DNA from 3 places in the Paenibacillus sp. FW507-14B1B genome. Region 1 is predicted to be linked to each of the others. Evidence: riboswitches for the same ligand, from Rfam matches in the RefSeq annotation. Region 1 holds a riboswitch; each other region holds the start of a gene.
What was found. Region 1 has a riboswitch for cyclic di-AMP ahead of AC3WJJ_RS19805 (hypothetical protein). Riboswitches for the same ligand answer to the same signal wherever they lie in the genome.

Region 1 (10,255 bases):
GTCTGGCAGAAGCTGTGATTACGAAGCTCGAACCGATCCAGAAAACTTACCATGAAATCGTAAATTCCGCGGAGCTAGATAGCATCCTCAAGGACGGCGCAGCTCGTGCAAATGAAACCGCCCAAGCAACATTGACGGCTGCGAAACGCGCAATGGGCCTCGTAACATTCTAAGCTTGCGTCTAAACATTTACTGATCCACTGACAATACAAGAGCCTCCTATATAGAAGAAAGGTGCAGACCAATTCGGCATGACTCCACTTCTACAGGAGGCTCTTGTTCTTTTCTATTATGGAACTAATATGAGACTAAGTTGTCTTCATCATCAATCATTTATTTGAAAAATGCGGGCAGATACGCTTTGTGTGCTTCCAGCAGCTCATCCAGAACTTTTTTGGCTACATCTACAGAAGGAACAAGCGGATGGTGAACGAGTGCCTGAAGTGCAATTCCACGGTCCCCGGTTACAGCCGCATCAATCGTTAACTTCTCATATACTTTTACCGCATGCATTAATCCCTTCACATGCTCTGGCACGTGCTGAGGTGAAAGTACAATTGGCCCTTGTCCTGTCACTACGCAGTTCACCTCAATGCTAGCGTCTGCTGGCAAGAAGTCAAAGGTATTGCCATTGGCCACGTTCAACGTCTGAATATCACGTTTATCGTTATAAATGGAGTTCATCAGATTCACTGCGGCCTCAGAATAGAAAGCCCCTCCACGCTGCTCCAACTGCTTCGGCTTCACGTCAAGATTTACATCTTGATACAGCTCGAACAATTCCTCCTCCACACGACTGACGACGTCTGCACGAGTGCCTTCCTTCTCCAGCGAGTTCTTCATATCGGCAAACATTTTGTCCGTCATGTAGAAGTATTTCAGATAATATGTCGGGATTGCCCCGAGGGATTTCAGGAAGTCTGCGTCCCAGCCGAGGGTTGGAACGTTTTTGGCTGTGTAGCTTTTTCCGCCATCCAGCAATTCAGGAAGCTTCTCCTCACCACGAACAAGCGCTGAGGTTACCCAGTGCAAGTGGTTAATACCTACGAACTCTGGCAGCACGTCTTTCTCAGGCACCTGATACTCTGCAGCTAAGAACTTCTGGACGTTAATTGGAGAGTTACACAAGCCGACTGAACGAACCTTACTATGCTTCAGCACCGCCTCCGTTACAATACCTGCCGGATTCGTGAAATTCAGCATCCATGCATTCGGAGCCAGTTCCTCAATGTCACGGCAAATGTCCAGAATAACAGGAACCGTACGCAGCGCCTTCATCATGCCCCCTGGACCTGTTGTCTCCTGGCCAATGACTCCATGCTGAATCGGAATATGCTCATCTAGCTTACGAGCAGCCAGCAAGCCGACACGCATCTGAGTTGTCACGAAATCTGCGCCTTCAATCGCTCGTCTGCGGTCAAGCGTCAGATGTACCTCAATCGGAAGTCCCGATTTCTCAATCATACGTTTAGCGAGATTACCTACGATGTCCAGCTTATGCTGACCTTCCTCAATGTCAACGAACCACAATTCTCTGATCGGCATTTGATCATAGTTGCGAATAAATCCTTCCACAATTTCTGGGGTGTATGAGGAACCTCCACCGATGACCGTAATTTTGAGTCCATGTGCTTGTGTCACTTCAATCGCCTCCATAAGATGTTATATGAAATAAGTGATTTCAGGTCGCTTAGAAAGATAGTGATTTCAGTCTACTCTCGGTCTCTGCGTCAATGACTTGGCCATCCGCATCCATCGCACTTAGCAAAGCACCAGCCACAGGGTCCGCATTCAGATGAACGCATCTAGCATGAGGTGCTCGCTTCGCTACAATTCGTTCAATGGCATTGGTAAGAATCAAACTTCTACCTTTGTTTAAAACGCTCCCAATGTAGACGATATCAAACGCATCATTCTCCATTCCTAGACGCTCAATCAAAGTACATACGGCGTTAGCCAGCTCCTCGCCCTCAGTTTCAAGAATAGATACCGCTACGGTATCGCCCGCTTCAGCCGCTTCAAGCAGTGTCTTCACCAGACTAGATGGGACCGAGGTCTTACCATACAGAACATCCTCGTACAAAGCTTCAACAGAAGTGTATCCCGTGTGTTCAAGCACCATAGAAGTTAGCAAGGTTTTGGGGCCTCGGCCATCCCACGCCCGTATAACAGACCGGAATGCTAGTAGTGCTAGTCCAGATCCACCCGCGTATCCATCTCCATACTTAAAGCCAAAACCACCGTATTGCAGTTCCTCGCCATCCTTATTCCGAGCTGCACTATTAAATCCAGTTCCACATATGATTGCTGCACCATAGGAGCGGTCTGTGCCAGCACGCATGCCAATCATCGTATCACAGGCAATTTCGTGCCTTGGGTAACCCATACTTCCAATCATGGGACGAAGTATCTCATAATCTGCTTCTCGATCTGCTCCTGCTAATCCGAAATAGGCAAAGTTAAGCTCTTCCTTCGTAATTCCAGCCTCAAGCAGTGCAGCTTCACAGGCAGCAGTGATATTACGCTCCGCTACTTCACGGTCAATCTGATGGTTACCGTTACCGGATATCCCTTTACCCAGCACACTGCCTTGCTCATCCACGACAACAGCATGCGTCTTGCTCCCTCCAGCATCTACGCCCAGGTACTTTCTCATGAACTTCCTCCCTTTCGCAACAATCGCGCAATCGCAGGATTAAACGTTTACTATATGTCCAGAATAATCCTTTAGGAGGGCTCACACTACTGCTATACAAGTAAGAACTGATACTATCTTACTGTCATATATAAAATCCTCAATACTACGACCGTTCTCTTAACTCACTAGGTGACAGGCCCGTATGCTGCTTAAAGAGTCGATTGAAATTAGATAAATTACGAAACCCACATTCGTCCGCAATACCGATAATCTTCAAATCCGTCGTCTCCAGCAAATGCACTGCCTTAGTCAATCTTAACTGAATCAAATAATTGAGCGGGGAAGTCCCTACAGCCTGTTGAAACAGCGCACTAAACCGCGAAGGACTCAAGTGGGCAAGATCAGCCAATTCATTCAACGTCCACCCATAACCTAGATTCAGCTCCATCGTGTGGAGTACATCTCTAAGAACATGCATGCCGCGATGCTTCATAGGGAGTGGAACCATCTGTTGTGGTACTTCATGCAAATATCGGTTCGTAAGCGCAAGAAAACGGATGAGATCTGCTCGAATTAAGCTCATAAAACCATCTCCCTGCATGCGGTACTCTTCCATTATTCTGCAGAATAGCTGAACTAGCTGAGGTGTTACAGGCTCACCATGCGTAATGACATGGCTGAGATGTACACCCGCCTCACGAAATGGACGCATCAAATCCGGGTCATACTTCAGATCAATGGCCAGAAGTGAAGGATCAAACATCATAATATCCATCACCAGATCTTCCGTCTCGAAAGCCCGGTGTAAATCGTTACTATTAATAAAAAGAAGATCACCTTCCTGAAACGGTATCTTCATCCCATTGATGAGATAATAGCCGCTTCCTCTTCGGATGTAATTCATCTCTAAGGTTTGATGCCAATGTAGGCGTTGAAATCCGGGACTCACGCCCTCTGTCGTCGAAACCGTTAATGGAAAAGACATGTCCGGAAAGAGAATATGATCGCGCATGACCGTCTGTGGCCTGTCCATATTCGCAAACCCACCTCCAGCTTATGTTCTTAAAAGCAGCGTTCTCATGCTGCTCCAAATGAATCATTCAAATATTACCATGATGTAATAAGACAGGCTATTACTCGTTATGACTTTAAATCGACTAAAAGGTAAATACTTCAATCCAACTCAAAAAGTGTTGCGCCTAATAGATCAGGTTACTATAATGGTAGTAACTTAAATGTAATACTTTATGAGATAAGGATGTGTCAGTTTGAATTTTCGAGTATATATACTGGCCATAGCCGCGTTTGTTGTTGGCATGGTGGAACTGATTGTTGGAGGTATCCTCAATCTTATTGCGGATGATCTCCACATATCTATCAGTTCGGCAGGTCAGTTTATCACCATTTTTTCAGTTTCTTTCGCTTTATCAGGTCCAATCCTCATCAATTTGACTGCAAAAATGGAGCGGAAAAAGCTCTATTTGTATACAATGGCTGTCTTTATGGTCAGTAACCTGATCGTAGCGTTCACCTCAAGTTATGCAGCCATCATCGTAGCTCGTGCGTTATCTGCTATGAGCGGTTCCGTCATCGTTGTATTGTCCATATCAATGGCAGCTTCACTTGTGCCAGAATCGCATAAGGGACGAGCAATCGGAATTATTTATATGGGTATCAGTGGATCACTTGTGCTTGGCGTACCACTTGGGATCGTTATTGGTAATGCTTACGGCTGGCGTGCTCCATTCATAGCTATTGCACTGCTTAGCCTATTAGCCATGATTGGTATTGCCTTATTCACAAATCGTGTAGCTCCGAAGCCCGTCGTCCCTCTACGTGAACAGCTTGCTCTGTTGAAGAACAGCAAGATCATTAGTGCACAACTGATCGCATTCCTGATGCTGACCGGTCACCTGACCTTATATGGATACCTGCAGCCTTATGTGCAGTCTACATTTCACGTCAGCTCCAGTACGATGAGTGTCGTGTACTTCCTGTTCGGCATAGCTGCTGTAGTTGGTGGAGGAGCAGGTGGCTTTATAGCCGATCGATTCGGTACAAAACGCTCCATTCTCACCATTGTGGCCTGTTTCTCCATATCCATGTTTGTCGTCATGCTGACCGCACAAGTCTCATTCTGGGTGTTCCTGATCGCCATGATGCTATGGAGCGGACTCAGTTGGGCGCTTTCTCCAGCACAGCAAGCTTATCTGCTTCAGCTGGCTCCAGACAATGCAGAGACTCAGCTGAGCCTGAACTCTTCCATGTTCCACTTGGGGATTGCACTTGGTTCCATGATCGGTAGTGCAGTTATTGCCCAAAGCTCGGTTGCTAACAACCCTTGGGTAGGAGGTACGATTGCCGCTGTTGCCTTTGGCGTAGCTGCCTTCTCACTGACCCGCCATTCCACAAGCAAGAAAGAACAGACCGTCTCGGCTTCGTCATAGTATTCAAGTTAATAATGACAATGTTTGTTAGACTTTTCTGTCATACACATGAAAGCCCCCGGCCTATGCAGCCAGGGGCTTCTTCGTATATATCTAATATCGAAGACGGAGCAACAGAGACTTAATCTCCTCGTCCTTAAACATCTCTTCCGGATATTTACGGCTGAACGCCGTCAGCGCCATATCATGATAGAAAAACTCAGCAAATACCTTCACAAAGGGCTGTGCCTGCGTCCTAATTGCTTGCCAGCTCCCCTGCTCCACACCTGCGAACAGCAGCTGCTTCGTATCAATCACAAGAAGCATAAATCTCTCTAACTTATCGTGATCTGCAGTAGGGTTCAGAACATATAATTTCGACAAGTTAACATCAGGGTGATCACTCCCCGTCACCAGTGCCTCAACACGCACGCCCTCACGTTCTTTACGGTTCAGTAGATCCGTAATCTCACTAAATTCGTCGCTCCACATGGAGACGAGAACAGACTCCTGTGCTTCCTCAATCATCTGCTTGCAGAACGCTTGAATGGAGCTGTGCGACTTCAGACTCCACACCTGGTCATCCACAACCTGTTTACGGACACCTGCTGATCGAAGCTCCTTTATATCACTTTCAAACTCATGCGTCAGCTTGTCAATGACTGCCTCAACAGGCAGTGCTGTATAGGTTCGCTTTTTACCGGATACGGTGTCCATCACGATTCCCTTATCAACTAGACGATCAAGCACCTCATAAATCTTGGCCTTGGGAACACCAGAGAGCTTCACAATACTTGATGCATCCATCGCCTCACCGCTCGTTACCAGCGTTTCATATACTTTACTCTCGTACTGCGAGTACCCGAATTGTAGAAGCATAGCTCCTCCTTGTACACTCTTGTTACCCTCTATGTTACCGGAGCGCGGGCCGATTGACCAGTCCACTCATAACACCTAACCATATATATTTAATAAATGAATTAGAACCAAAAATACGCACGTGAACAATCCATCAGAAAAGAACGCTCCAATGGCAAGCTGCCTAACCGCTTCCGCTCATGGCTCTGTCGAAAATTCAAGGATAAATCCGTTAGAGCAGACTCCGCGAGTCTGCAACGAAGAGCTCCCCACTCTTGCCGCTCTACAATTCGCAGAGCTTCCTCCAGAGGTAATCCCTTCAAGTGCCTAAATACAGATGACCAGCGCACTAGATCCGCGAACTCTCTTGTCTCTGGCAGTGTATATTCTGCATAACCAGAAGCCGTACTGCAAGATATTTTGAACAAGCCGCAGTTCGGGCTACTTATACTCCTTGGTAAAAACCGCTCAGCATAGGCACAGTCAAAACGAAAGATTTCCATATACCGTATCGTTGTCTCTTGTAATGTAGGTTCCGTTAACGCTGGCAAAGGTTCGATTATTCTAGCCATGACGCGTGTCTCCTTTTCATCGGTTCGATTACAACTCTATTTGTAGATCATATGGATGAAGTTGGATGAATCATACGTTATGTCCCTTCTAAAGTAAATATCCATAACAGGTCTATATCTTCAAAAAATACACGAAAAGGTCAAATGAAAACGCGTACATCACACCCTGACATCGATTATCTATCTAATTGCACAGTATCTTGCGGCTTTACTTATTTTGAGAGATAAACAGAGAAATATAGAGCATCATGCAGTATAAATGAGATTTCATTTCACTTACCACCCTTTCTGGTTATAAAACAGCTCAAAACATGCTTCTCCCTCGATTTACATTCCAAATCGCCAGACGTATGATACGAAGCATGAATTGAACAATGAATTCACTTGAATCGCTGAATGCCCTTGTCATGCAAGGGATCGGGGGAACCAAATCAAGAGATGTGCAAGGTGGTGTGAGAGCCGCCTGAAGCATCTTTCAGGGGTGAATCCTGCTTCTAAATCCAATGAAATAATGGATTTCAGGTGCAGGTAGGGCGACTCTCACCGCCCGAATCCGTCAGCTAACCTCGTAAGCGTTAGAGCTTAAGCCATTTATGCCTTAATTCGCATAGATCCGCTTGCTTATAGGAGAGGATGATGAAGCTTGTGATCGGGTAATCTCGACCACAGAGGCCTCTAGCCCTCTGTGGTTTCTTTAGATGAACAAATGCTTTTATTCGCTGAGTCCTTGAATGGAAAAGGAACGGGGGAACCAAACGGGAGATATACATTTCTCTCTGGGGTGAATCTCATCGGCAGGATCACTGCCTATGGGTAGGGCGACTCTCACGCCCGAATCCGTCAGCTAACCTCGTAAGCGTTACTTAGAGAGAGGCAACGATTGTCGTGTGCAGGGCACGGTGTATTTCACTGTGCCATCCTAAAGCCACGGGAAGAGTGATCCTCCTTCCCTGTGGCTTTTTTGTTGTCTTCTCTTTCTAACCATTAGGAGGAGAAATCATGGAGGAATGGCAAGAAATGATATTAGTATCCGCACCAACCAAGGCTGGAGAGGAATTTATCCACCAGCTCATCTATCATAAAATCCCATTCGCAGCGATCGCGAATAACCGTGCAGAACGGGATCGTCTTGAGAGTATCGGGACGAAGAACATCGTCTTAATCGATACCACCGATGAACAAACCTGGATCATACCGGATTTTTCCGTGAGCAAAGTGTTTCTGTTCGAAAGCAGCCTGAATTTATGCTGCCGTTACTTGCGAATATGCCGCACATGGACATCAGATCCAATCTATGTCATCACCCATTCAAGCAATCCCAGATTAATTTATAAAGGACTTGGCGCAACCTTTGTGATTCATACCAATAACCATCATGTGTCCTTCTTAGTTTCATCACTCATCAGCTAACCTTGATCCATACTTCATTAAAAATGTTTTTGGAGGGATTTACATGCAGGATTTATACATGGTGCTCATTCTGGGAGGAACCTACACGCTATTCACCCTGTTTCTATCCTGGTGTGGACGCGTAGTCCATGAACCGGAGGCAGATAACGAATGATCATTATTATGTTATTGCTGATTTTTATCTTTTTATATTTGATTTACGCGCTGATTCACCCGGAACAATTCTAGGGGTGCTATCGAAGGAGGAAGCAATCAATCATGGGCATTATACAAATTGCCATCGTTATTCTAGTTCTGGTGCTGCTCGTTAAGCCACTCGGAACCTACGTATATCATGTATTTCGCGAAGAAGCCAGCAGGACGGATAAGTGGTTCTCATGGGTAGAGAAACCGATCTACCGATTAATCGGGCTTAAAGAACGTAAGGGCATGACTTGGAAAGTATATGCCCTTAGCTTTGTAATGACGAACATCGTACTCGTCGCCGTGGGTTATCTTATCCTACGATTGCAAAAGGCGCTTCCTTTCAATCCGAACGGGATTGAACATATGGAGCCAACACTGTCATTTAACACCATCATCAGCTTTATGACGAACACGAATCTACAGCACTATAGTGGTGAATCAGGACTGTCCTACTTCTCTCAGATGGCTGTCATCACGATGATGATGTTCACCTCCGCTGCAACGGGGCTATGTGTGGCGATCGCATTCATTCGGGCGATTACGAGTAAGGGAACGACCATTGGTAACTTCTTCGAGGATTTTGTTAAGGCACATACAAGAATATTTATCCCCTTAGCTTTTGCTGTGGCTCTGTTGCTCGTTGCTCTGCATGTTCCTCAAACCTTAAAACCTACGATTAACGTAACGACGCTTGAGGGTACCGAGCAGCAAATATCGGTGGGTCCCGTGGCGGCATTGGAGTCCATCAAACATCTGGGTACCAACGGCGGTGGATTTTTCGGTGTAAATTCTTCACATCCATTTGAGAATCCGAGTCCGCTGACAAATGTAATCGAAATCTTATCCATGTGGTGCATTGCGGCAGCTCTGCCGTACACGTTCGGCTTGTTCGCGAAGAACCGGAAGCAAGGTTGGGTTATTTTCTCCGTCATGATGGTTCTGTTCACCTTGTTTCTGTCGCTTGCCTATGTCTCGGAATCGAGCGGCAATCCTGCAATGAACCAGCTTGGAATCGATGCCTCACAAGGCAATATGGAAGGTAAAGAGGTCCGTTTTGGTGTTGCACAATCCGCTCTATTCACGACAGTCACCACAGCCGCCACCACCGGGTCCGTCAACAATATGCACGATACGCTGACCCCGCTCGGGAGCATTACACCGCTCTCGCTCATGATGCTGAATTCCGTGTTCGGTGGAAAAGGCGTAGGTCTGATGAACATGATGATGTACGCGATCTTGGCTGTATTCCTTGCGGGGCTCATGGTCGGACGTACACCCGAGTTTCTGGGGCGTAAGATTGAGGCAAGAGAAATGAAGCTGATTGCAATCGCCATTCTTGCTCATCCTTTTATTATTCTTGCGCCGACGGCGCTTGCGCTCATAACAGATGCCGGTCAGTCCGGTATTACAAATGGTGGGTTCCACGGCATTTCACAAGTGCTGTATGAATACACATCCTCGGCAGCCAATAACGGCTCAGGGTTTGAGGGTCTCGCAGATAACACACCATTCTGGAATATTTCAACTGGACTTGTCATGCTCTTCGGGCGTTATGTCTCCATGATTGCCCTTCTGGCCGTAGGAGGTTCTCTTCTACGCAAACAGTGGGTTCCCGAGACGCTTGGAACCTTCCGCACGGATAACCGGCTATTCGCCTTTATTCTCATTGCGGTAGTCCTGATCATCGGGGCACTGACATTCCTGCCTGTGATTGTGCTTGGCCCGATCGCCGAGCATTTAATGATCCGTTAAAAGAAAAGGTGGATTATTCTAATGAATAACAATCGAACAACTGTATTAACTGGAGATATGATTCGGAAATCACTGAAAGATAGCTTCATTAAATTAAATCCAATCACGATGATGAAAAATCGCGTGATGTTTGTTGTAGAGGTCGGTACATTTATCGTCCTTCTCATGACGATCTTGCCACAATATTTCGGTACAGAAGACAGCATCAGCTTTAATCTAACCGTGTTCCTGATCCTGCTCTTCACCGTCTTATTCGCGAACTTCGCCGAGGCCCTTGCCGAAGGGCGTGGTAAAGCCCAAGCCGACTCCTTGAAACAGTCCAAAAAAGAGATTACAGCAAACAAGGTTATAGACGGCGGTGGAACTAGGACTGTTCCATCAACCGATTTACGTAAAGGTGACGTCGTCATCGT
Region 2 (10,255 bases), on a different contig from region 1:
AGACGACAATCGAGAAGACGCCACGCACCAAGGTGACGACTGGCATCCCGGATGGCAACCATTTCGGCATGTGCAGTCCCATCGAAGGTGGTCTCACGTAAATTGTAGCCACGCCCGATTATTTTATTATCATGGACGATGACTGCTCCAATAGGAACTTCTCCAAGCTCTTCAGCTTTGAGGGCCTCAGCAATAGCTTCACGCATCCAATATTCATGATTTTGATTATCCACAGCGTTCGGATCGTTATAATTCAAACTCAAACCATGTTCTCCTCTCATTTGGGACTAAAGTAGTAGTTATACAACGAACATTCATTCGTTTGTTAACATGATGTGGATACTTTTGTGGAAAAACAAAAAGTTATACACAGACTTATGCACATAATCCACAGAAAACATGTGTATTTGTTAGCAAGCTGTGGACATATCTGTGGAAAAAGTACTACTTTTACTTTTTATTTTAGAGAAAGAATTGATCAATATCAATGAAAGCTGCTGTTTGGGTGCTTCCTATCGAAATAAAAGCCGAAATTTCTTTTCAATTAACCTGTAGCACGTTATCATAAAATATGACAGGCTATACCAGTTTATTGTCTATGAAGTGTCGAAAGGTGTAGATGCCTTTGTCTATCAAAACAAAATTATCATTGATCATGTCTATTTCTGTCCTTTTTATTTTACTGCTGAATATTGCGCTTAACTTTTATACGACGCAGGAGAACATAAGGCAGGACAGTGAGACCAAAATGGTCATGGCTGCAACTCAGATTGCGATTACCGTCGAGCAGGCAGAATACAGTTCTAAATATGTGGATGGAATATTTAGTGATCAGTTGCGAGTAGCGGCAATAAATGCTGCTAGGGTGCTCGATCCAGATTACAAGAATATTACGAATGAAGAGCTTGTAAAGCTTAGTGATGAGCTTGGGGTGGACCATATATCTCTACTCATTCAGACGAATGATGATATCGTAGTTGCTCGTTCTACTGAAGCTGAGGAGATAGGTCTGTCTACGAATACTTGGGGGTACTGGTACAGATCCTTTCAGGAGTTGTTCAAGTATTCGGAAGTGCGAACGGTTCAGGAAGGACATAAGGAGAGACATTTCTGGTCCGGTCCGTTTGAGTACTCAACATCTAAACCTGGATTAATTTTTAAATGGGGTTATTATTATGATGGCAAGCGAAATTATATTATTGATCCCTATATTCCCAGCACAAACATTACGGATTTCACTAAAATAACAAGCCCGGATGTTGTTGTAGAGCAGACCATTCAAGCAAACCCTCGTATTTTGGAAGTGACAGGCATTAATCCATCCACATTCGGCAACATTTATATGGAGAAGAACGGAACAGATAATATTCATTTTAAGTTCGGTAATCGACCCGTAAAATTCGGGACGTACAACTATGGTAGTTTGAAAGAAGACCAACAGGCAGTTGAAAAGTCGGTTACTACTGGAGAGAATGTCGTTTTTGTTAGCACGATAAACGGAAAGAAAGTAATGAAAAGTTTCATCCCAATAAAGATTGAAAATAAATCTCCCTACATTATTAGTGTAGTTATGGACTATGAGGCTGTTTCTTCAGTGATGCGTGAACAGATGATCAGCTTAGTAGCTATATCGCTTGTCCTTTTGGAAATCGTCATATTTGGTAGTTATATAGTAGCAGGCTATTTTACAAGGCCAATTCAGGCTATACTGAGAACGGTAAACGATGTAGCTGATGGAAACTTTGAGCCTCGTCTTGAAGTAACAAGCCGTGATGAACTTGGGCAATTATCGGGTCGGGTTAATGCGATGACTCGAAATTTAGGCCATTATACCAATCAGTTGAAGCAAATGGTTGATGAGAACCAATCGGTTAAAGAGTATTTAGAATCCGTTATTAATCAGACAGCGGATGCAATTCATACAACGGATACCGATGGAACCATTACTAGTGTGAATAAGGCATTCGAGCAATTATACGGCTGGAAGAGTCATGAAGTGATAGGGCAGAAGCTTGAAATGATTCCGCTAGAAATTCAGGTTGAGGAAATTGAACGACGTAAACGACTAAAGGCGGGAGAAAGGCTCTCTTCCATCGAAACGGTTCGTAAGCGTAAAGATGGTACGATGATTGAGGTTAGTATCAGCACCTCTCCGATTCTAGACGATATGGGTAACATTACATCAATGGTAAGTGTGTCACGAGATGTGACAGAACGTAATCGGATGGAAGAATTACTAAGGCGATCGGAGAAACTAACGACAGTTGGTCAACTTGCGGCTGGAGTAGCTCATGAGATTCGCAATCCACTTACCACACTTCGGGGATTCTTACAGCTACAACAGCAGACTCATAAAGTAAACCCTGATCATATTGGGCTCATGTTGTCGGAACTCGATCGAATTAACTTGATCGTCAGTGAATTTCTTATTTTGGCCAAGCCTCAGGCTGTACGTTTTCAATATAAGGATTTACGGATCATTATGAATGAGGTCATCTCCTTACTTGATAGTCAGGCGCATTTGTATGGTATCGAGTTTAGACTGCGTGATACGGATGAGAAAGCGATCGTACATTGTGAAGAGAATCAGCTTAAGCAGGTATTTATTAATGTTCTTAAAAATGCGGTAGAAGCTATGCCGGATGGCGGATATGTTACGATTGAGATCGACAAGGTAAAGCCAGAACAGATTGCAGTGAGAATAAATGATAAGGGAAAAGGAATACCAGCCGAACTGATGCCACATGTTGGGGAACCCTTCATCACGAATAAAGAAGCGGGTACGGGACTAGGTTTAATGGTGAGCCAGCGTATTATACAAGGGCATCAGGGGACATTTGAGATCGAAAGTGAAGAGGGCAAGGGCACTACGGTGACCATTCTGCTACCTTCTGCCGAGAATAATCAAGATTAGAACATAAATTTGTGCAGAGATGGAGAGGATGACATCTTGAGAATTAATAAATTCATCAGTGAGACAGGATTCTGTTCCCGCCGGGAAGCAGACAAGCTTGTAGAGAGTGGTCAGGTTACTATTAACGGAGTAAAAGCTGTTTTAGGTAGTCAGGCAGAGGAAGGTGATGACGTTCGTGTAAATGGGCGTCAGCTCGGCGAGAAGAAGAGTCAGCATGTCTACATCGCTCTTAACAAGCCTGTAGGCATCACAAGCACAACGGAGCTCCATGTTAAAGGGAACATTGTTGATTTTGTTGGTCATAAGGAGCGGATCTTTCCGATCGGGCGACTGGATAAAGACTCAGAGGGTCTCATCTTGCTCACGAGCGATGGGGATATTGTTAATAAAATCCTTCGTTCAGAAGGCAGACACGAGAAAGAGTATATTGTTACAGTTGATCGTCCGATAACGGAAGCATTTGTAAGAGGCATGTCGAGTGGTGTCAAAATACTTGGAGAGATGACGCTTCGTTGTACAATTACGCGCATGTCCGAGCGAGTGTTTCGTATCATCTTAACAGAAGGTAAGAATCGGCAGATTCGGCGTATGTGTAGTGCCTTTGGTTATGAGGTTCGAAAGCTGCAACGTATCCGCATTATGAATATCAAATTAGGTAACCAGAAGACTGGGGCTTGGCGTGATCTTACCGATCAAGAGAAACAGGAGCTTGGGAAGCTGCTGAATTACAAGTTGACCTAGTTGAACAAAAATACAAAATTTAAAATATAAACAAACAACCGGCCCTCTGGATGCTTGTCCGAGAACCGGTTGTTTTATTTATTATTCTTCGTTACGCTTGTGTACGTATTACTATCTTGGTATTTGCGAATAATAGATACTTCAACACGTCTGTTTTTAGCTTTACCTGCTGTCGTATTATTAGTAGCTATTGGACGATACTCCCCATATCCGGTTGACATAAACCGTTTGGGGTCAAGTGATGGATTCAATAGAAGAATCTTCATGAATTGGAGTGCCCGATCTGAACTGAGATCCCAGTTTGAAGGGTATTTTAAACTGTTCATGGGCACATTATCCGTATGACCGGATACAATAACGTCATAGTCTGAGAATTTTTGTAGCAAATTGGATATTTCTTTCGCGAGTATTCGGGCTTCAGGCTTCACGATAGCCTCACCTGGGGCGAAGAGAGCATTATCACGAATCGTGATCATTAGCTGGGATTGATTAAGTTTCGTGCTTAATTCCGTCGTTAATCCGTTACTCTTGATATATGTGTCCAGTTGCTTCTTCAGTTTCTCCAGATCTTCTTGTTCTTGCTTCATCAGCTCTTCACGTCTCTTCTCAGCATTACTCTTCTCAGTATTAGGAGCGGGAACGGTGTTATTTGCTTTATTATCACCATCATCAGCAGGATCTTTGCTGGGCTCCGTCTTACTGTAATCAAGTACGCCTGCACCACCGTTCAGAACAACATTAAATGCTTCGCTCATCTCTTGAAATTTCTTGGCATCCGTGGCGCTCATCGCGTAGAGGACAAGAAACAATGCGAGCAATAAGGTAAGTAAATCTGCATATGGAAGGAGCCAAGATTCGTCTGCGTGCTCCTCGTGGGGCTCGTGTCTAGTCTTTTTGCTCACTAGAACCAGCCTCCCTCTCGTTCATTTCAAGGCGTTCAGAAGGGGTTAAGAAGACGGATAATTTCTGGCTGATGGCAATCGTTGAAACACCGGATTGAATGGATAGAAGACCTTCTACCATCATCAGACGAATTTCCAATTCGCGCTTGGATAAACGTTTAAGTTTATTAGCAATAGGGTGACAGATAACATAACCCGTAAAGATACCTAGCAGTGTAGCAATAAAGGCAGCACCTATAGCATGCGCTAGAACAGACATGTCACTCATGTCTGCCAATGCTGCAATCAAACCAATTACAGCTCCTAATACCCCTAAAGAGGGTGCGTACATACCGGCTTGAGAGAAAATAAGTGCACCGGAGCGATGACGTTCTTCTGTGGCATGAATATCTTCCATTAACACATCACTTACAAATTCCTGCTCATTGCCGTCAATGATCATACGCATTCCGTTGCGTAGAAAAGCATCATCGATTTCTTCGACTTTTGACTCAAGTGCTAGCAATCCTTCACGGCGGGTAATGGAAGCATACTCCATGAAGAGAGTAATCAAATCTGTCTTATTCATAAGATTTTGCTTCACGAAGGTCATCTTAACAAGCTTGGGAAACTTTTTGAGTTCCGCTAGTGGAAAACCTATAAATAGTGTAGCTGCGGTTCCGCCGAGTATAATAAGATAAGCAGCGGGATTAACTAAAGCAGTAATGGACGCCCCTTTTAAAATCATTCCGACCAATACTGAAAAAAGACCAAGCACTAGACCAATAATCGTTGAAATTTCCATAATACACCTCATCCATGAGAAATAAATAACGAATCCATTCGTTTTGCCGCCCTTTAGAAAGGGTAGCATTGTGCAAATGAGCGCATTACCCTATTTATCGTCAAGTTAGCCTTTTTTTTTTAGCTGTAATTTCCGGTATAATAAGAGTAAGGAAAACTTAAAGGTATGAAGTAACAGAAAGGAGTGAGATCGGTGGGCGTAAAGCACGGTCGTGATTATGGAGATATCCTTAAAGATTTAACGGAGGCTGTCGGACGAATACCAGATAGCTACGTTTTTTTTGAGATGGATTCTGAGGATTGGGGCAACCTGAATGACTTGGATCGGAATGAAGTTCATGAGGCCTTGGCGGAGGACTTATTTTATGCGCTAGGTACAGAACCCGTTTTATCTGTAGGCAGTGGTGTTGTCATGCATGATCAAGGAAACCATCGGATACATATTCTTATCGGTGAAGAAGAATTGGCATTTGTAGCTCTCATCTAGATGGGGAATGAACCCTAGAGGTAGAGAATAGAATAGATGAATAATTAGTCCCACATGGGTGGGAGAGGTTTTCCGGGGAGGAAGATAGGATGCTGTATACACAGCAGGAAGTTGAAACACATCTTGAACGGCTTGAGGGCTGGGAATTAGAGCAGGGACGATGGATCATACGTAAATATGCTTTCGGTTCTTTTATGAAAGGGATAGCTTTCGTAGATGAAGTAGCAGCCATTTCGGAGGCTTTCGGGCACCATCCCTACATTACAATTGATTATAAAACCGTGACACTGCGTCTGACTTCATGGGATGATGGCGGGATTACCGCAGTGGATATCAAAGAAGCGCAGCAATTTAATGAAGTATATGAAAAAAGCCGTTCTAGTGAAAATACAGAGCAGCAATAAGAACTGGGTATTAAAAAACGCTTGAACAGGGAGAACCCTTATTCAAGCGTTTTTTGCTGTTTATAATAATAATTATTTCTTCTCAGCCAGATAAAGGGCAATATTTGCTATTTCTTCTGGCTTCAATTGTTCTTTAAAGGAAGGCATTGTCTTACGACCCTTAGTAATGACACTAAATATAGCTTCTGCGTCCATATGACCGCCTACTTTATCAAGAGCAGGTCCGGCTCCACCTTGGAGTTGGTCACCATGACAAGTAATACAACTAGCTTTCACGGTTGCTTCAGCTGCGGCAGCGTCTAATGTAACTTCAGGCATGGTTGGCTTGTTTTCTTGAGCAACCTGTTCTTTGCCTGGAAGCGTAAACATTAGCACAAGGGCCAACGTACATGCGACGAAGAACAATCCGCTCATAATCCATTTTTGCATCGTCATATCGTCCCTTCTTATGTATACTACAATAGCTTCTATTATAAACGAACATATAAAGACATCATAGCAGTTGTGACAAAAAAAGCAACAAAACTACGGATTTTAAATGAAAAATTACACAAAATTGTGCTATTTTTCATATTCGCATTCCTGTTGTTAGATGATTCTTTACTTCTCTAGCGGCTTATATACCATACAATGAAATAGAGCATTTCCTTCTTTAGTCATCCGCTCGTAAGTATCTGTGATCTGAAACCCAACTTGCTGATAAGTGCGAATTGCGCGCTTATTCCAAGTCAACACCTCTAAATCAATTTCATTCGAGGGTTGTCTTCGTATAGCTTCATCAACAATACATTTCACGAATCGTTTACCCATTCCAAGGCCACACCAATCAGGGCGCATACCAAGGCCAATTCGCGTGACACCCTCCATCGGGAACAACTGAGCGAAGCCCCACATTCGATCCTGTTCATCCATAATAGATATATATTGCTGACGACGGATATCCGGATCACCAAATTCAATACCAAGACCCTGCATTTGTTCAAAAGGTAGCCAGCCATATATATTATACGGAGTTGGATACGTCCATTCACAAACTTCAGCTGCTTGGTCGATCGTCATTGGAATGGCATATAGCTGTTCTGTCTGGTGATTCATAAGTTGTCTCCTTTTTAATTGAGTAAGGAAGAAAAAACCGCCAAAAGAAAGGAAGCTTCTCTTCGCGGATATGATTTAGTATGTTATAAAAAAATCGAGTTATTCTGCTGCAAGAGTTTCGAAAAAGATGTCATCCAGAATCCGTTTGGCGCCAATATATCGTTCTGCGTAGTAGCTATCACTCAAACGATTGGTAACAACACCTCTGGAAGTAGAGGCATGAGCAAACTTCCCATCCCCGATGTAGATACCTACATGGGATACCCCGCGGCCAGTCGTATTGAAAAATACGAGATCGCCAGGGCGCAAATCTTGGCGGGTTATCGTTGTACCCATCTCGAATTGGGAGCTCGATTGATGCGGGAGCTTTAATCCAATAGTAGAGAATATGTACATTGTGAACCCAGAACAATCGAATCCGCTTGTTGTTGTTCCGCCATAACTATATTTTGTTCCAAGAACCTGGTCAATTTCTTGATCTAGCTTGCTGTCTGCAAAAGCACTGTTGATCCCAGAAGTAAGTAGGAGAGTGAAGCCGATAACGGATACGCCTAATTTCTTTAGCATATAAAGACTCCTTCCATGCCTGCGAGGTTAGCTTAAGGGTTCGGTTGAAGGCTATTCGGAACAATGTTCTATGTATAAAAGCCCTTACAATAATGACGGAGTTATTACACTGATATTCTATCAGAGGGCTTGTCCTGTTGGCAATTGTTTCTTGCTGTCTTTTCGAGTAGTTTAAATGGTTATATGTGTCGAAGAAAAAAGACAAATAAAGATTCAAATTTACCTGAAACATGTTTAATCATCTGCAATAAGGGTAAATCACAAGTAAGACAGGATACCTAGGAAAATAATTAAAAATTATTTTATAAAAAGGTGAACTTTTTGCAAGGTCCATACGTTATATAAGTATAAAGAAAAAGCCACGAAGGAGATTTTAAAAATCTCATCCGGGCTTAGGTAACGGCTTATATGATAATTAATTATAATTGACAGCGACGGCTTTGTACTTACTCGAGCTCATGACACGTTTAGCACCTATGTAACGTTTTCCGAAGTAACTGGAATTGAGTGCAGTAATGGTAACACCTTTGGAAGTTGAGGAATGTGCAAATTTACCACCGCCTACATAAATCCCTACATGGGATACGCCTCTGCCGGAGGTATTAAAGAATACAAGATCACCAGCTTTTAGATTGCTCTTTGCTACGGCAGTCCCTACTTTATACTGGGATGTGGATGCACGAGGCAATGTAAGTCCGATTTTCTTGAATACATAACTTGTAAATCCAGAGCAATCGAATCCTTTAGTCGTTGTTCCACCCATTTTATAAGAGACACCAATGACTGGTTTGATTGCGTTATTAAGCTTGGAATCAGCGAAAGCGCTTCCGGCACTTAATGTAAGAGCGAGTGTAAGTCCGATCGATATGGCTGTTAACTTTTTTTTCAAGAGAAAGCTCCTTCCAATGCCTGCGAGGTTAGCTTAAGGGTTCGGCTGAAGGTTAGCCTATGATCACTCTGTTGCGAGATCAATGCACCCAAGACGGATCCCCCGCTTCCCATGTAAGGGAATTCGGCTTCTTAATGGTATAAAAAATCTAGTTCGAATATTCGACTGTTTATCCATATGAAAAAGTTACAATAAAGATGACAAAGTTGTTACTATCACATTCGTTATTTTAGCAGAGTATTAACAATTTGGCAAACGAGGAAATTATATTTTTATACGAAAAATCCCAATCCTTTGAGAAGGATTGGGATTTTTTTTTGGAACGAAAGTATTTTTTAACGTTGCTGTTCATGTGTAAGCCATAGCTGGTACTGTGTTGTGATACCCCAGAGCTGGAATAGACTACTTATAAAATAGCTAGCTTGGTGAATGATCAGCCCCATTAGTCCAGCCCATAGGAATGATAATCCACTGAGTAATAGAAGCAGGACCATTGCCGTTCCACCAATTATTACTGAGATCAGAGTAACCTTTCCGATATGGCGCAAGCAGATCCATAAAGCTGATATCATGCTGGTCCCACCTGTTTTTCCGAACTGCATGTAAAGCAGGCACATCCGAAGCAGATACGCGTAAATTAACCAACCAAGGATGTAAGGGGCTAGATGGAGCAAGGCAGAAGGCTCTCGAATAGCCGCGAATAGAGAAGGAAGCATTTTGGGTACCAGCCAATAAGCAGGCATAAAGGTCAATAGGGTCTCGACTATGTAAAACAGGGTTACTGGTTTCCATAATTGTCTCATTCCTTTAAAGAGGAACAATCCTCGCTCTCCCTTTGCCTCCTGATGAAGATTGTAGAGTATACCTGCTTGAATGAGTGGAGTTAGCACCATCCGAATCATTAGCATAAATATAAGTATCCAGGCATAGGTGTGAACGTCATTACTCTGTAATAAGGCCATTTCTCCCTCATAGAAATACAGCAGCTTACTAAGCTCACTTGGAGCGGGATCAGGAAATCGCATCAGAAGTGGAACAACGGCTGATTTTACGATCCGGTAAAGAAAATATCCCCACAAAAGCTTGTATAAAAACAACAGAATAATAACATAGAACTGATCTTTTACACTGGTCCAGCCTTTGCCTGTATAGCTTTTCATGTTCTCCCCCCTTACCATGACAGGCTGCCGAACAGTGCCTCTACCAGCTTATTAATGCTTAGGTTCCAGCGCGTGAGCACTTTCGGATCCATTCCCGCCTTCATATAGTTATTAATATGTTTGTTCTCAAGCACGATTGTAAATTTAGGATCAACCATGGCCCACAGTAATGGAGAGCGATGCTCAATTTTGTACTGCGTTGTTCCGTTCTTTCCATCCCATGTTTTTTCTACAGTCCTTCCATCTTCGAAGGCGAATGTAATCGGGATGTTCGTAACCGTACCACCCTTATTTACGACGGTGACAATAGATT
Region 3 (10,255 bases), on a different contig from region 1:
GGTAATTTCGGAGCATCCGTCACATTGACCGACACGATACCAGATGGAACAACTTTTCAGCCTAACAGCGTTCTTTTGAATGGCCAACCGCTCCCTGGGGCGGACCCTTCTACGGGTATTCCACTTGGTGTGGTTGCAACGGGGGCGGTCGTCATGTTCTCTGTTACTGTAGATGCTGTACCAGCATCAGCACAGTTGATCAATCAGGCTTCTGCGACCTATACCTATACCCTACCGGATCAGCGGGTTATCAATGGCTCCATTACTTCCAATATTGTTTCAATTCCGGTATCCGCACCTAACCTGTCCGTGGTCAAAACTTCTACGCTTACAGATGCTTCCTTCGGAACCGTCATTCCTTATACCGTTACGATTACGAATAATGGAATCGAAAATGTGACGAATGTAGTATTTTCTGATAAGATCCCACCTGCTACCCAATTTGTGTCTGGTAGCGTTACAGTGGATGGAACCTCCGTACCGACCGCGAATCCAGCCACTGGCATATCGCTCGGCACGATTGCTCCAGGCGCTGTAGTGACAGTTACTTTTAACGTAACCGTCATTTCAATACCAGCAACAGGACAACTGTCGAATCAATCTTCTGTAAGTTTTACGTCGGGCGCCTTCTCAGGAACAACCTTCTCAAATATCAATAACATTGAAGTCTACCAAGCGATCATTAATGCAGTAAAAAGTGCTAACACGTCCAATGCAACGGTTGGGGATACAATCGTATATAATGTGGCTCTCACGAATACAGGTAACTTACCTGCAATAGCAACACTTATAGATCCAGTCCCTGCAGGAGCGGTATTTGTCCCTAACAGCATTCAGGTAAACGGAATTCCACAGCCGGGTGCAGACCCTTCAACGGGCTTTAGTGTTGGCACAATTAATCCAGGCACCACTGTTATTGTTAAGGTATCAATGGAGGTAACAATCGATACCTTGCCGAATCCACAGCAGCTCGTGAATCAAGCAACCATAAATTATACGTTCCAGCATCCGGACGGTGAGATCCGTACAGGTACGGCATTATCGAATGTAGTAACAATTCCGGTCTCTTCTCCAGACATTTCGGTTGTCAAGAGCACGCAATCCATTGATGCGGTCGTTGGTGATATCATTACGTACAGTATTAGCGTAACGAATAACGGAATTGAAGCTGTCAATAACGTCGTGCTAGTTGACCCTGTTCCAACAGGCTCGGTCTTTGTAGCGGGTAGCGTTACCGTTGACGGTCTTTCACGGCCTACCGCGAATCCGAATACGGGCATCACTATCGGTACAATTGCTCCAAACGTAACGGTAATCGTTACATTCCAGGTACAGGTGACGACACTATGAAGTCCGGACTGACCCCAGATTTTATACTAAAAAATCAAACCATGGTCCGTTTTAGTATTAATGGGGCAGAGTCCGTAGCCTATTCCAATACGGTCGATACTCCCTGGGTCGGTCCAATCTTGAAATTCAATAAATTTGTGCATGAGAAGATAGTTACACTCAATCAGACCATAACTTATAGCTTCACGATCCAGAATGATGGCAACCGTGATGCGGATATCATCTTGTATGATACTTTACCTAAGGAGATTTCCTTTATCCCTAACAGCTTGTTAAAAGATGGTGTTCCGCTTCCGGGTGCCAACCCGAATAATGGTGTTAACCTTGGAAAAGTATATATGAACTCTTCGATTCATGTCGTTTTTCAGGTGATATTAGTATCCATCCCTCCTTCACTCGAAGTCAGCAATATGGGAAGAGCCGACTATAAGTTCCGCTCACTAGAAGGAAGGACGATTACTGGTACAATTCACTCCAATTCGACATCAATCACCGTACTCCCCTATTTTGTGTCACTGATTGCAGAAGTCAGCACAAACCAGACGTTCAGCGGAGATATAATTACCTATCAGCTATTGGTACTGAATCAGGGGCATGTTGCTCTTGCCAGTTCGGTGATCTATGTTCCGCTGCCATCAGGAGTGACGTTCGTTCCAGGTAGTGTCGTGATTGATGATATGCATAATCCAACGATTCAACCTGAGGATGGTATACCTCTGGGTACTATTGAACCTGGTGCTTCGATATGTATCAAAGTCAATCTTCGAATTTGCGATTCGGTGGAGATTAATCCTTTTCCCCTGCAGGGGTATTTACAATACTCGGTTGATAGCGAAGAGCTTTCGGTTCAGTCGAATGAACTTTTTGTGAATGTAATCCAGCCCATCGTAATTATCAGAAAAAGTGTTAATAAGCAGAGAGCTACGATCGGCTGCACACTTCGTTACCAATGCGACATTAGCAATGATGGCGATTTCGCCGTGGATGCTACCCTAAAAGACCTTCTTCCGAAACACCTATCTCTCGTTCCTGGAAGTATACTTATGGATGGTAATCCAGTACATGGAGCCAATCTTTCACAAGGGATATTTCTAGGGACAATAAGACCGGATCAACAAGTGAAGGTGACTTTTGATGCAATTGTAGAGAAGATAAAAGCTCCTCCCCCAGCATCCATTGTTGCAGAAAATCAAGCTTCTGTTACGTTTACATTCCGTATTCCAGATGGTCGTCTCATTCGTCAAATGTCACTTTCCGATAAGGTCACCGTTGAATTGTTAGCTCCAAACTTCATGGTAACAGCCGTTCCGGATCATTACTTGGTTGGTCTTGGCGAATTACTATCGTTTACGATTACGGTCAAGAATACTGGATCACTCGCAGCAGAGTTCAGCTTGGACGGATGGAATCAAGACATAGACGTTTTTGAGAAAGGTGTGGTCATTCTAGAGGATGAACACGAAATTCCGCTTCAAGGCTGTCCTTACCCACTAGGTATCCTGAATCCGGAAGAAACCATTCAATTCTGTTATCTAACTAAGGCATCAGAGGCCATTGATGAAGAAATTGAAGATGTGACCGGGTACTTTCTGTTTACTTACCTTACAGAAATCGACGAATGTATGTACAGTGGCGATTTCCGATCAAGCATGATTAACATTTTATTGGATATGGATAACGAATAATGGGTTTAATCTTTTGATTGTTCAAAAAAACAGCGTTGGCTTTAAAAAAAGCCTAACGCTGTTTTTTTCGTGTATTCAAGTGGGGAACTTATATCATCTATTTCTTTAAGTGATATGGAACTGTCGTAACAATGACATCCTTCCGATACAGCAAGTATGCACGAATCATAAGACTGGTTTGGTTATGAAGTAGGTTTTGCCAGCCTTTTTTAGGAATGAATTGAGGAATTACGACCGTTACTTGATATTGAGATTCAGCCGCTTTACGCTGCACTGTATCAATAAATTTACCTAATGGCTGAATAATACTCCGGTATGGAGAATTTATCGTCACAAGCCTAACATCGGGTCTCCACTTCTTCCACTTTTCTTCGAATCGAGTTAACTCTTCTCTTTCAAACGGAATGTAGAGTGCAATAACTTGGTCAGCTGATAAAGACTTCGCATAGTTTAATGAATGCTCAACGACATGAGTTATTCCTGACACCGGCAGAATAACAACATTACCTTTGATTTCAACCGATGGTTCACAAGTTGAGATGCGCAGTTGTTCACCAACAGCATCATAATGCTTCTTAATTCGATAGAACACATACACGATGACCGGTAAGAATATAAAGAATGGCCATACCTGTGAAAACTTAGTCATGAAGAACATTAGGAATACCGTTAAACTGATCAATGCTCCTATTGTATTAATCAAGAGTTTTGGCACATATCCTGCCGGTTTCTCACGAATCCATTTCAACATCATCCCTGTCTGAGAAAGTGTGAATGGTATAAATACACCCACTGCGTATAAGGGAATGAGGTGCTCGGTTTGACCATGAAAAGCAATAATCAGCAGTATGGATAAGAAGCCGAGAATCATAATACCGTTCGAATATCCTAACCGATCTCCCCGTGCGGTAAACATTCTTGGAATAAATTTATCCTTAGCTAGATTAACTGCAAGAAGCGGAAATGCTGAATAGCCTGTGTTGGCAGCAAGAATAAGAATAAGTGCTGTAGTTCCCTGGATAAAGAAGTACATAAAATTACGTCCAAAAGTCTGCTTGGCTATTTGAGATACGACGGTCTCCTGCGCTGTTGGTGCTATCCCATAATAATAGGCAAGGAATACAATCCCTGAGAATAATACAGCTAACAGGATTCCCATGGCCATTAGTGTTCTTGCTGCATTTTTAGGTGCAGGATCTTTAAAGTTAGGAATTGCATTGGAAATCGCTTCAACGCCTGTGAGTGCCGAACTTCCTGAGGCGAATGCCTTTAAGAGTAAAAACAAACTAATTCCAGCAACTGGCGTACCGATCGGAGCATGTAAATCTGGAGAAACATGCCCCGTGAATATATTGTACATACCCACCACAATCAAAATAAATAATGCAAATACGAATAAATAGACAGGGTATGCTAACACCGTAGCAGATTCGGTTACTCCACGGAGATTTAGAATTGTGATCAGTATGACAAATGCAACAGCTATACTCACCGTATGTTCATGGAGTGCTGGAAATGCCGAAGTTAATGCATCTGTTCCTGCTGAGACGCTGACCGCTACAGTCAAAACATAATCCACGAGTAAAGAACCCCCGGCAACAAGTCCAGGGAGAACTCCTAGATTTTGCTTAGATACAACATACGCTCCACCACCGTGCGGATAAGCATAAATGATCTGACGATAAGAAAGTATCAAGGCCGTTAGTAGAACCAATACTCCGATCCCAATAGGTATTGAATACCAAAGAGCTGCTCCACTTATTGTAATGAGAACAAGTAGGATTTGTTCAGGACCATATGCCACGGATGATAAAGCATCCGAGGATAGGATGGCTAGTGCTTTTTTCTTGTTAAGTTTTTGTTCTCCTAACTCGTTCGATTTCAATGGTCGACCTATCAAAAGTCTTTTTAATGCTGCCATCGTTAGTTCACCGCCAGTGGATAAAATTATAGGAATGGATGTGTCTTACGGCGTCCCGTATCAGCATTTAGGCACATCAAAAAAGCCACAGGAAAGTTGGACTTTCCCGTGACTTGAAAAAACAAAGTTCACGACAAATCCTCTTTCATAACGCTTACGAGGTTAGCTGACGGATTCGGGATCGAAAGTATCCCTACACTTAGCAACTAGCCAAGTGATTCACCCCTGAGATGAGATTAGCCTCATCTTAATGGTTCCCCCGCTTCTGATTAAGAATTCAGCGATCTAGGACTATTCAATGTTGCTTCCAAACTGGAATCACATTCAAGATTATGAATGAATCTTACTCCCATCCCGTACTTACTGTAAAGATCCAAAGAGACACAAATCGGTTTAAAAATACCGGATATCATTTCATGATACCGATTACAAAGGCTCAACACCCTTATTATCGTGAATTATCTCGATTTCGCTCTTGTTATTAAAGAAAAAAAGAGAAGACGCATTTAGGTCTGCTCTTTTCTTTTATGAATGATCTGATTTTGAGCCAATAAGGCGACTTAATGTGGACTTAACACGAACGCTAGGTGCCTATTCTCCATATAGGATCAACTTTTCAGAACTCTCATTTTATTTTAAGCTCAATTACAGGCTCTTCATGTTCCTGTACTGTTGTTTTTGATCTGTTGAGTTCAGGAGATAACTTCAAAACGATTGATTGGGGCTCATCCAGCATATTGCTGCCAAATACATACTGCATCCCGTCCTCAGTTCCGCCTCCTGAGATACTAGGCGCTTTGTACATTTTCCCTTCAGCCGTTTCTGAGACAATTTCATGGTGATTAAGCATTTCGCTAATTGAAGTTCTAGTTTTAAAATTATTTGTTTTCCCAGGATTATATACGAATGTAGCTCTTGTCATCAGCGGAGAAACTTCAACCTTGGATAACAACACTTGATGATCGCCAAGCATAAACGATTGATCCGGTTTATATATCTCCGTCTTGGTTAAAGAAAATTTCGGGTCCAAGTCGAACTCTACCTTTATTCGCTCTGAATAGTTCATCTCTGAACGGATCGTGCCTGTCTTGGGATCAGAAAGCTTACCGGGATCAACGGAGGCAATTTGGAAATCGACTTCAATACGATTCGGTAAAGGCTTACTACGATCAAATTCTAACGTTGAACGCCCCTGCCAGCTCTGACCTTCCAAGCCACCAATTTTCGACGTATTCCCTAGATAACGACCTGTTTGTATGTCTGTCATGCGAACACTGTTCACATCATATATTTCCCGAGTCGAATCTGATGTAGCCGTATACAACAAGATTAACTTGTTCTCGTCTGCAGTAACGGCATCGATGGTAATCTGGTAAGGTCCTGATTTCGCCGACTTGTTGATCACCTGTATATAGTCATTTCGTATCGCAGACTCCAATGTACCTCCATCAATATCGTAGGCGGCCATACTCTTAAACTTATCCAGGGTACCCCAGTCCATCGTTCTTTCATTGACTACCTGTGCTGTTTGTGCTGGCTGCGGAGCGTGGGTGTCCATCAGCGGACTAAGTAACAATAAACCAATAGCCATGATGGTTGTGAGGGATATAGCCGCCATTTTCATCGTAAAAGATCGTGATTTCCGTCGTGTCCGTCCCATCGCAAACCCACGCTGAATGGCATATGTCGCATCCATAGGATGTAAGTGCTGCTTCTGTTCTTGTTGGATAACGTCTGCCTCAGTAAACATAGCTTGCTCTTCCTGACTAGTCATCTTGCCATTCCCCCCGATTTTTCATTAATTTCCTTAATTGCTCCAGCCCCTTATGCTGCCAGGTCTTTACCGTCCCCTCTGGCTTGCGGAGAATCGCAGCAATCTCTGATAATGTCATGTCATTGTAGTATTTTAGAAGCAGCACATGGCGATACTTGGGTTTCACCTCTTTCAGAAGAGACCATATCACAAGTCTGTCATGATTGAATCCTTCAAAAGCATGTTCACGAGTGGCTTTTTCCAACTCTTCATCAGGCAACAGTACTGCCCGTTTACGTCGTCTCTGTTCATCAATACAAACATAGATCAAGATACGAATGATCCAGGCTTTGAATGCCTTCTTATCTTTTAATGTTGAATGCTTAACCCATGCTCGGCAAGTCATCTCCTGCACGGCTTCGAGGGCATCATGCCGATTGCGCAAGTAACTATATGCAATACTAATCAGTGTATCTTGGTGTTCCATAATGGACTGGTAAAAATCGGTCTCCTCATCCGTTCCTGCCAGCACCACCTTTTTCATCTCGGCTTGGGAGCCCATCATGATCTCCTCTCCTTTTCCTTTCTCTATAAAACGTTCTGTAAATGAAGACGAGCAAACACGTAAAACAGTTTTTTTATTTGAATTTAATAACTCATGGGTGTAATGTACAACTAAGATATTGGATAAGTTTAGTAATCATAGGAGGGGTTATGTGTTTAAACGAGTTACTTTAAAGTTGGCTGCGATCGTTTTACTGTTCGTACCCGTACTTTCATCTCCGGTTTATGCGGCGAAACAAGATGCTAACATAGACCATGGGCTCATACTCAATAATCGTGTCTTCATTCCATTACGAGCTGTCTCTGAACAATTCAATATACCTGTGAAGTGGTATCAGAACGAAAAGACCATATCCTTACAAAAAGGTGATACTAAAATTCTACTAGCGACAAACGTTAATCGAGGAATTGTGCTTACTCCATCTGTCTCTGAAGATCTTGAATACGACCTTAAATATATTGAGACTGACTCTCCGGCTCAGATTATTGATGGCTCTACTTATGTCCCGCTTCGATTTATAAGTCAGTCACTAGGTGCAAATGTGACTTGGAATCAACAATCCAAAGAAGCCCATCTTACATTGGATGGCTTGCAAATTGTGGTCAACATCAAGCAACCAACCTATGAAACCGTCCAAAAAATTACAGGCACTCGACTGCAGCAACTATCTCAGAAATTGAATGAAGCAGCAGACCTATCGTTAATTAAAAATATAAATTCTCATTTCAAAGCATCTTTTACGGATTATTTCATTGATTCCATTATGAAGAATAACGAATTAAGATCGACGGATTTAAACCAAGAACCTCCAGTAACCACTGTTAATTATACAAGTAAGAATTCCGCTATCTGGATACAATCTACGGTACTCGGTCCCACTTTAACTGGTGATCAGGATTATGTAGAGGATCGAATCTGTAATTTGATCTATATCAATGGAGTATGGAAAGTGAATAGCGTTGATTTCAAGTTACGGCTAATCCCTTATTTGGTTCAATAGCGATACAAATCAATTAAAAAATAGACAGCTATCAGCTGTCTATTTTATTGACGAGGAAGATTTTTCTCTTGTATAACAATTCCTTATTCATGTTTAACTTCCCCACACTCTTCGAATACACTCAGCTTCCTTAACCATTCTGTTTATCAACTCAGATACGGTTGGGATATCATGTATCATGCCTGTGACTTGGCCTGCCCAACCAAAGCCTTCCTCCTTATTCCCTTCGCAAATCCACCGTTTGTTGGTTTCACCACTAATATAATCTTTTAGAGCTTCATATGTTGGTGAGACTTGCTCGATTTCAATTATTTTGTCAGCGTACTCATTTCGAAGTACTCTGGCAGGAGAATCGATTGAGCGTTTTATGACGACCGTATCCATTTCAGCACTCTCTATTAGCGCCTCTTTATAGGAATAAGAAGCATGAACACATTCCTGCGTTGCAATAAATCGCGTACCCATTACAATTCCCTCTGCACCAAGTGCGTGAGCAGCCATCCATCCTCGACCGTCTCCGATCCCTCCTGAAGCTAGAACAGGTATTGATACGGCATCAACAACCTGAGGAACGAGTACCATGGTTCCAACATCGTCACGCCCCAGATGTCCTCCACCCTCTTGTCCCACCACGATTACTGCAGATGCTCCTAATTGTTCAGCTTTTTGTGCCTGTCTCTTTGAAGAAACAAGCACCAGTGCACGTATATTAGTAGGTTCAAGTCTCTTTAAAATCTCGGTAGGATTTCCGCCGGTGATCGTTACTACAGGTAATTCCTCTTCAATCGCAACCTCAACTCGATCCATATAGGAAACACCATGCATGCCAATTGCAAAGTTCACACCAAAAGACTTGTCTGTCAATTGCCGTGCACGTTGAATTTCTTGACGAAGAGCCTCTTCATTCGGAAGACTCATAGCTGTGATCTGTCCAAGTCCCCCTGCATTCGAAACGGCAGCCGCCAGATCTGAATAACCTAAATAAGCCAATCCTCCTTGAATGATTGGATATTTAATATGCAATAATTCAGTAATACGAGTATTCCATTTCATGTTGTGCGCCTCCGCTATAAGATCTTTCAGATCCCACTTGAGTTTAATACGATTGGAATCAATGCAACTACTATGGCTATTCCACCAGCTCGATAATCTAGGTTCTGAAATTCCAATTGTTCAAAGCGAGTTCTTCCTTTGCCGTTACCATAAGCACGTGCATCAATAGCGTAGGTCAGTTGTTCAGCACGCTGGATGGTTGTAAACAGTAGTGGCACTATAATCGGGATATACGCTAAAAAGCGCTTAGGCAGCGATAAACTTGTTATATCTACGCCTCTGGCCTTTTGCGCGAGGAGTATACGATCTAGCTCCTGCTGAATTGTTGGAATAAACCGGATCGCAATAACAATCATTAACGAAAACTGCTCCACAGGAATCTTCAGCTTTGATAGTGGTGATAGCAATTTTTCAAGACCATGAGCGAGTGTTAGCGGTTTTGTTGTTAATGTTAGAATGGAAGCTAGCAAGACAAGTAATACAATACGCCAGACGAAATGAATCCCATTACGTAGCCCTTCCCTCGTTAGTTCAATGAATGACCAAGACCAAATGACCGTTCCTTTCGTGAAGATCACATGGTATAGAAATGTAAAGGATAAAATCAATAAAATAGGCTTGATACCTCTCCAAATCACACGAGCCGGAATCTTCGATAACATCAACAAACTAGTAACAACAAGGGTAGCAAGCACATAGCTTAAGCTAGAGTCTAGCATCAGAAAGCTCAGCATAATCATAGCGATGCCAATAAGTTTTGTCCTTGGGTCCAGTCGGTGAAATATGGAATGCGTCTCTATGTATTGACCTATTAATACAGTATTAGCCATTTAGACGCTCCTTGTATTCCAGATTGACATGATTGCATTCATAATATCTTCTTCTCTACAGCTCGCCACTTGAATCCTAACGCCTGATAATTCCTCTA

Region 2: it holds a riboswitch for cyclic di-AMP, as region 1 does, so the genes downstream of both, AC3WJJ_RS25210 (C40 family peptidase) here and AC3WJJ_RS19805 (hypothetical protein) in region 1, are expected to answer to the same signal.
Region 3: it holds a riboswitch for cyclic di-AMP, as region 1 does, so the genes downstream of both, AC3WJJ_RS02745 (APC family permease) here and AC3WJJ_RS19805 (hypothetical protein) in region 1, are expected to answer to the same signal.

Annotation. Positions count from the first base shown of each region.
Region 1 covers NZ_JBYSWS010000004.1:232,725-242,979, reverse strand. The annotation lists gene trpS (tryptophan--tRNA ligase) at 1-173, shown strand, start outside; gene AC3WJJ_RS19835 (6-phospho-beta-glucosidase) at 334-1,641, opposite strand; gene AC3WJJ_RS19830 (N-acetylglucosamine kinase) at 1,691-2,656, opposite strand; gene AC3WJJ_RS19825 (helix-turn-helix domain-containing protein) at 2,802-3,671, opposite strand; gene AC3WJJ_RS19820 (MFS transporter) at 3,907-5,085, shown strand; gene AC3WJJ_RS19815 (TrmB family transcriptional regulator) at 5,179-5,943, opposite strand; gene AC3WJJ_RS19810 (hypothetical protein) at 6,045-6,494, opposite strand; cyclic di-AMP (ydaO/yuaA leader) riboswitch at 6,875-7,084, shown strand; cyclic di-AMP (ydaO/yuaA leader) riboswitch at 7,202-7,368, shown strand; gene AC3WJJ_RS19805 (hypothetical protein) at 7,494-7,904, shown strand; gene AC3WJJ_RS19800 (potassium-transporting ATPase subunit F) at 8,055-8,132, shown strand; gene kdpA (potassium-transporting ATPase subunit KdpA) at 8,163-9,842, shown strand; gene kdpB (potassium-transporting ATPase subunit KdpB) at 9,864-10,255, shown strand, end outside.
Region 2 covers NZ_JBYSWS010000010.1:35,172-45,426, reverse strand. The annotation lists gene tadA (tRNA adenosine(34) deaminase TadA) at 1-263, opposite strand, end outside; gene AC3WJJ_RS25255 (ATP-binding protein) at 626-2,914, shown strand; gene rluF (23S rRNA pseudouridine(2604) synthase RluF) at 2,951-3,655, shown strand; gene motB (flagellar motor protein MotB) at 3,730-4,557, opposite strand; gene motA (flagellar motor stator protein MotA) at 4,541-5,341, opposite strand; gene AC3WJJ_RS25235 (hypothetical protein) at 5,534-5,827, shown strand; gene AC3WJJ_RS25230 (4a-hydroxytetrahydrobiopterin dehydratase) at 5,917-6,231, shown strand; gene AC3WJJ_RS25225 (c-type cytochrome) at 6,304-6,660, opposite strand; gene AC3WJJ_RS25220 (GNAT family N-acetyltransferase) at 6,832-7,326, opposite strand; gene AC3WJJ_RS25215 (C40 family peptidase) at 7,426-7,893, opposite strand; gene AC3WJJ_RS25210 (C40 family peptidase) at 8,309-8,782, opposite strand; cyclic di-AMP (ydaO/yuaA leader) riboswitch at 8,785-8,921, opposite strand; gene AC3WJJ_RS25205 (hypothetical protein) at 9,118-9,942, opposite strand; gene AC3WJJ_RS25200 (M1 family metallopeptidase) at 9,954-10,255, opposite strand, start outside.
Region 3 covers NZ_JBYSWS010000001.1:624,129-634,383, forward strand. The annotation lists gene AC3WJJ_RS02735 (DUF7507 domain-containing protein) at 1-1,350, shown strand, start outside; gene AC3WJJ_RS02740 (hypothetical protein) at 1,347-3,035, shown strand; gene AC3WJJ_RS02745 (APC family permease) at 3,133-4,956, opposite strand; cyclic di-AMP (ydaO/yuaA leader) riboswitch at 5,092-5,249, opposite strand; gene AC3WJJ_RS02750 (DUF4179 domain-containing protein) at 5,582-6,730, opposite strand; gene AC3WJJ_RS02755 (sigma-70 family RNA polymerase sigma factor) at 6,723-7,274, opposite strand; gene AC3WJJ_RS02760 (copper amine oxidase N-terminal domain-containing protein) at 7,426-8,274, shown strand; gene AC3WJJ_RS02765 (NAD(P)H-dependent flavin oxidoreductase) at 8,368-9,327, opposite strand; gene AC3WJJ_RS02770 (energy-coupling factor transporter transmembrane component T family protein) at 9,354-10,157, opposite strand; gene AC3WJJ_RS02775 (ATP-binding cassette domain-containing protein) at 10,158-10,255, opposite strand, start outside.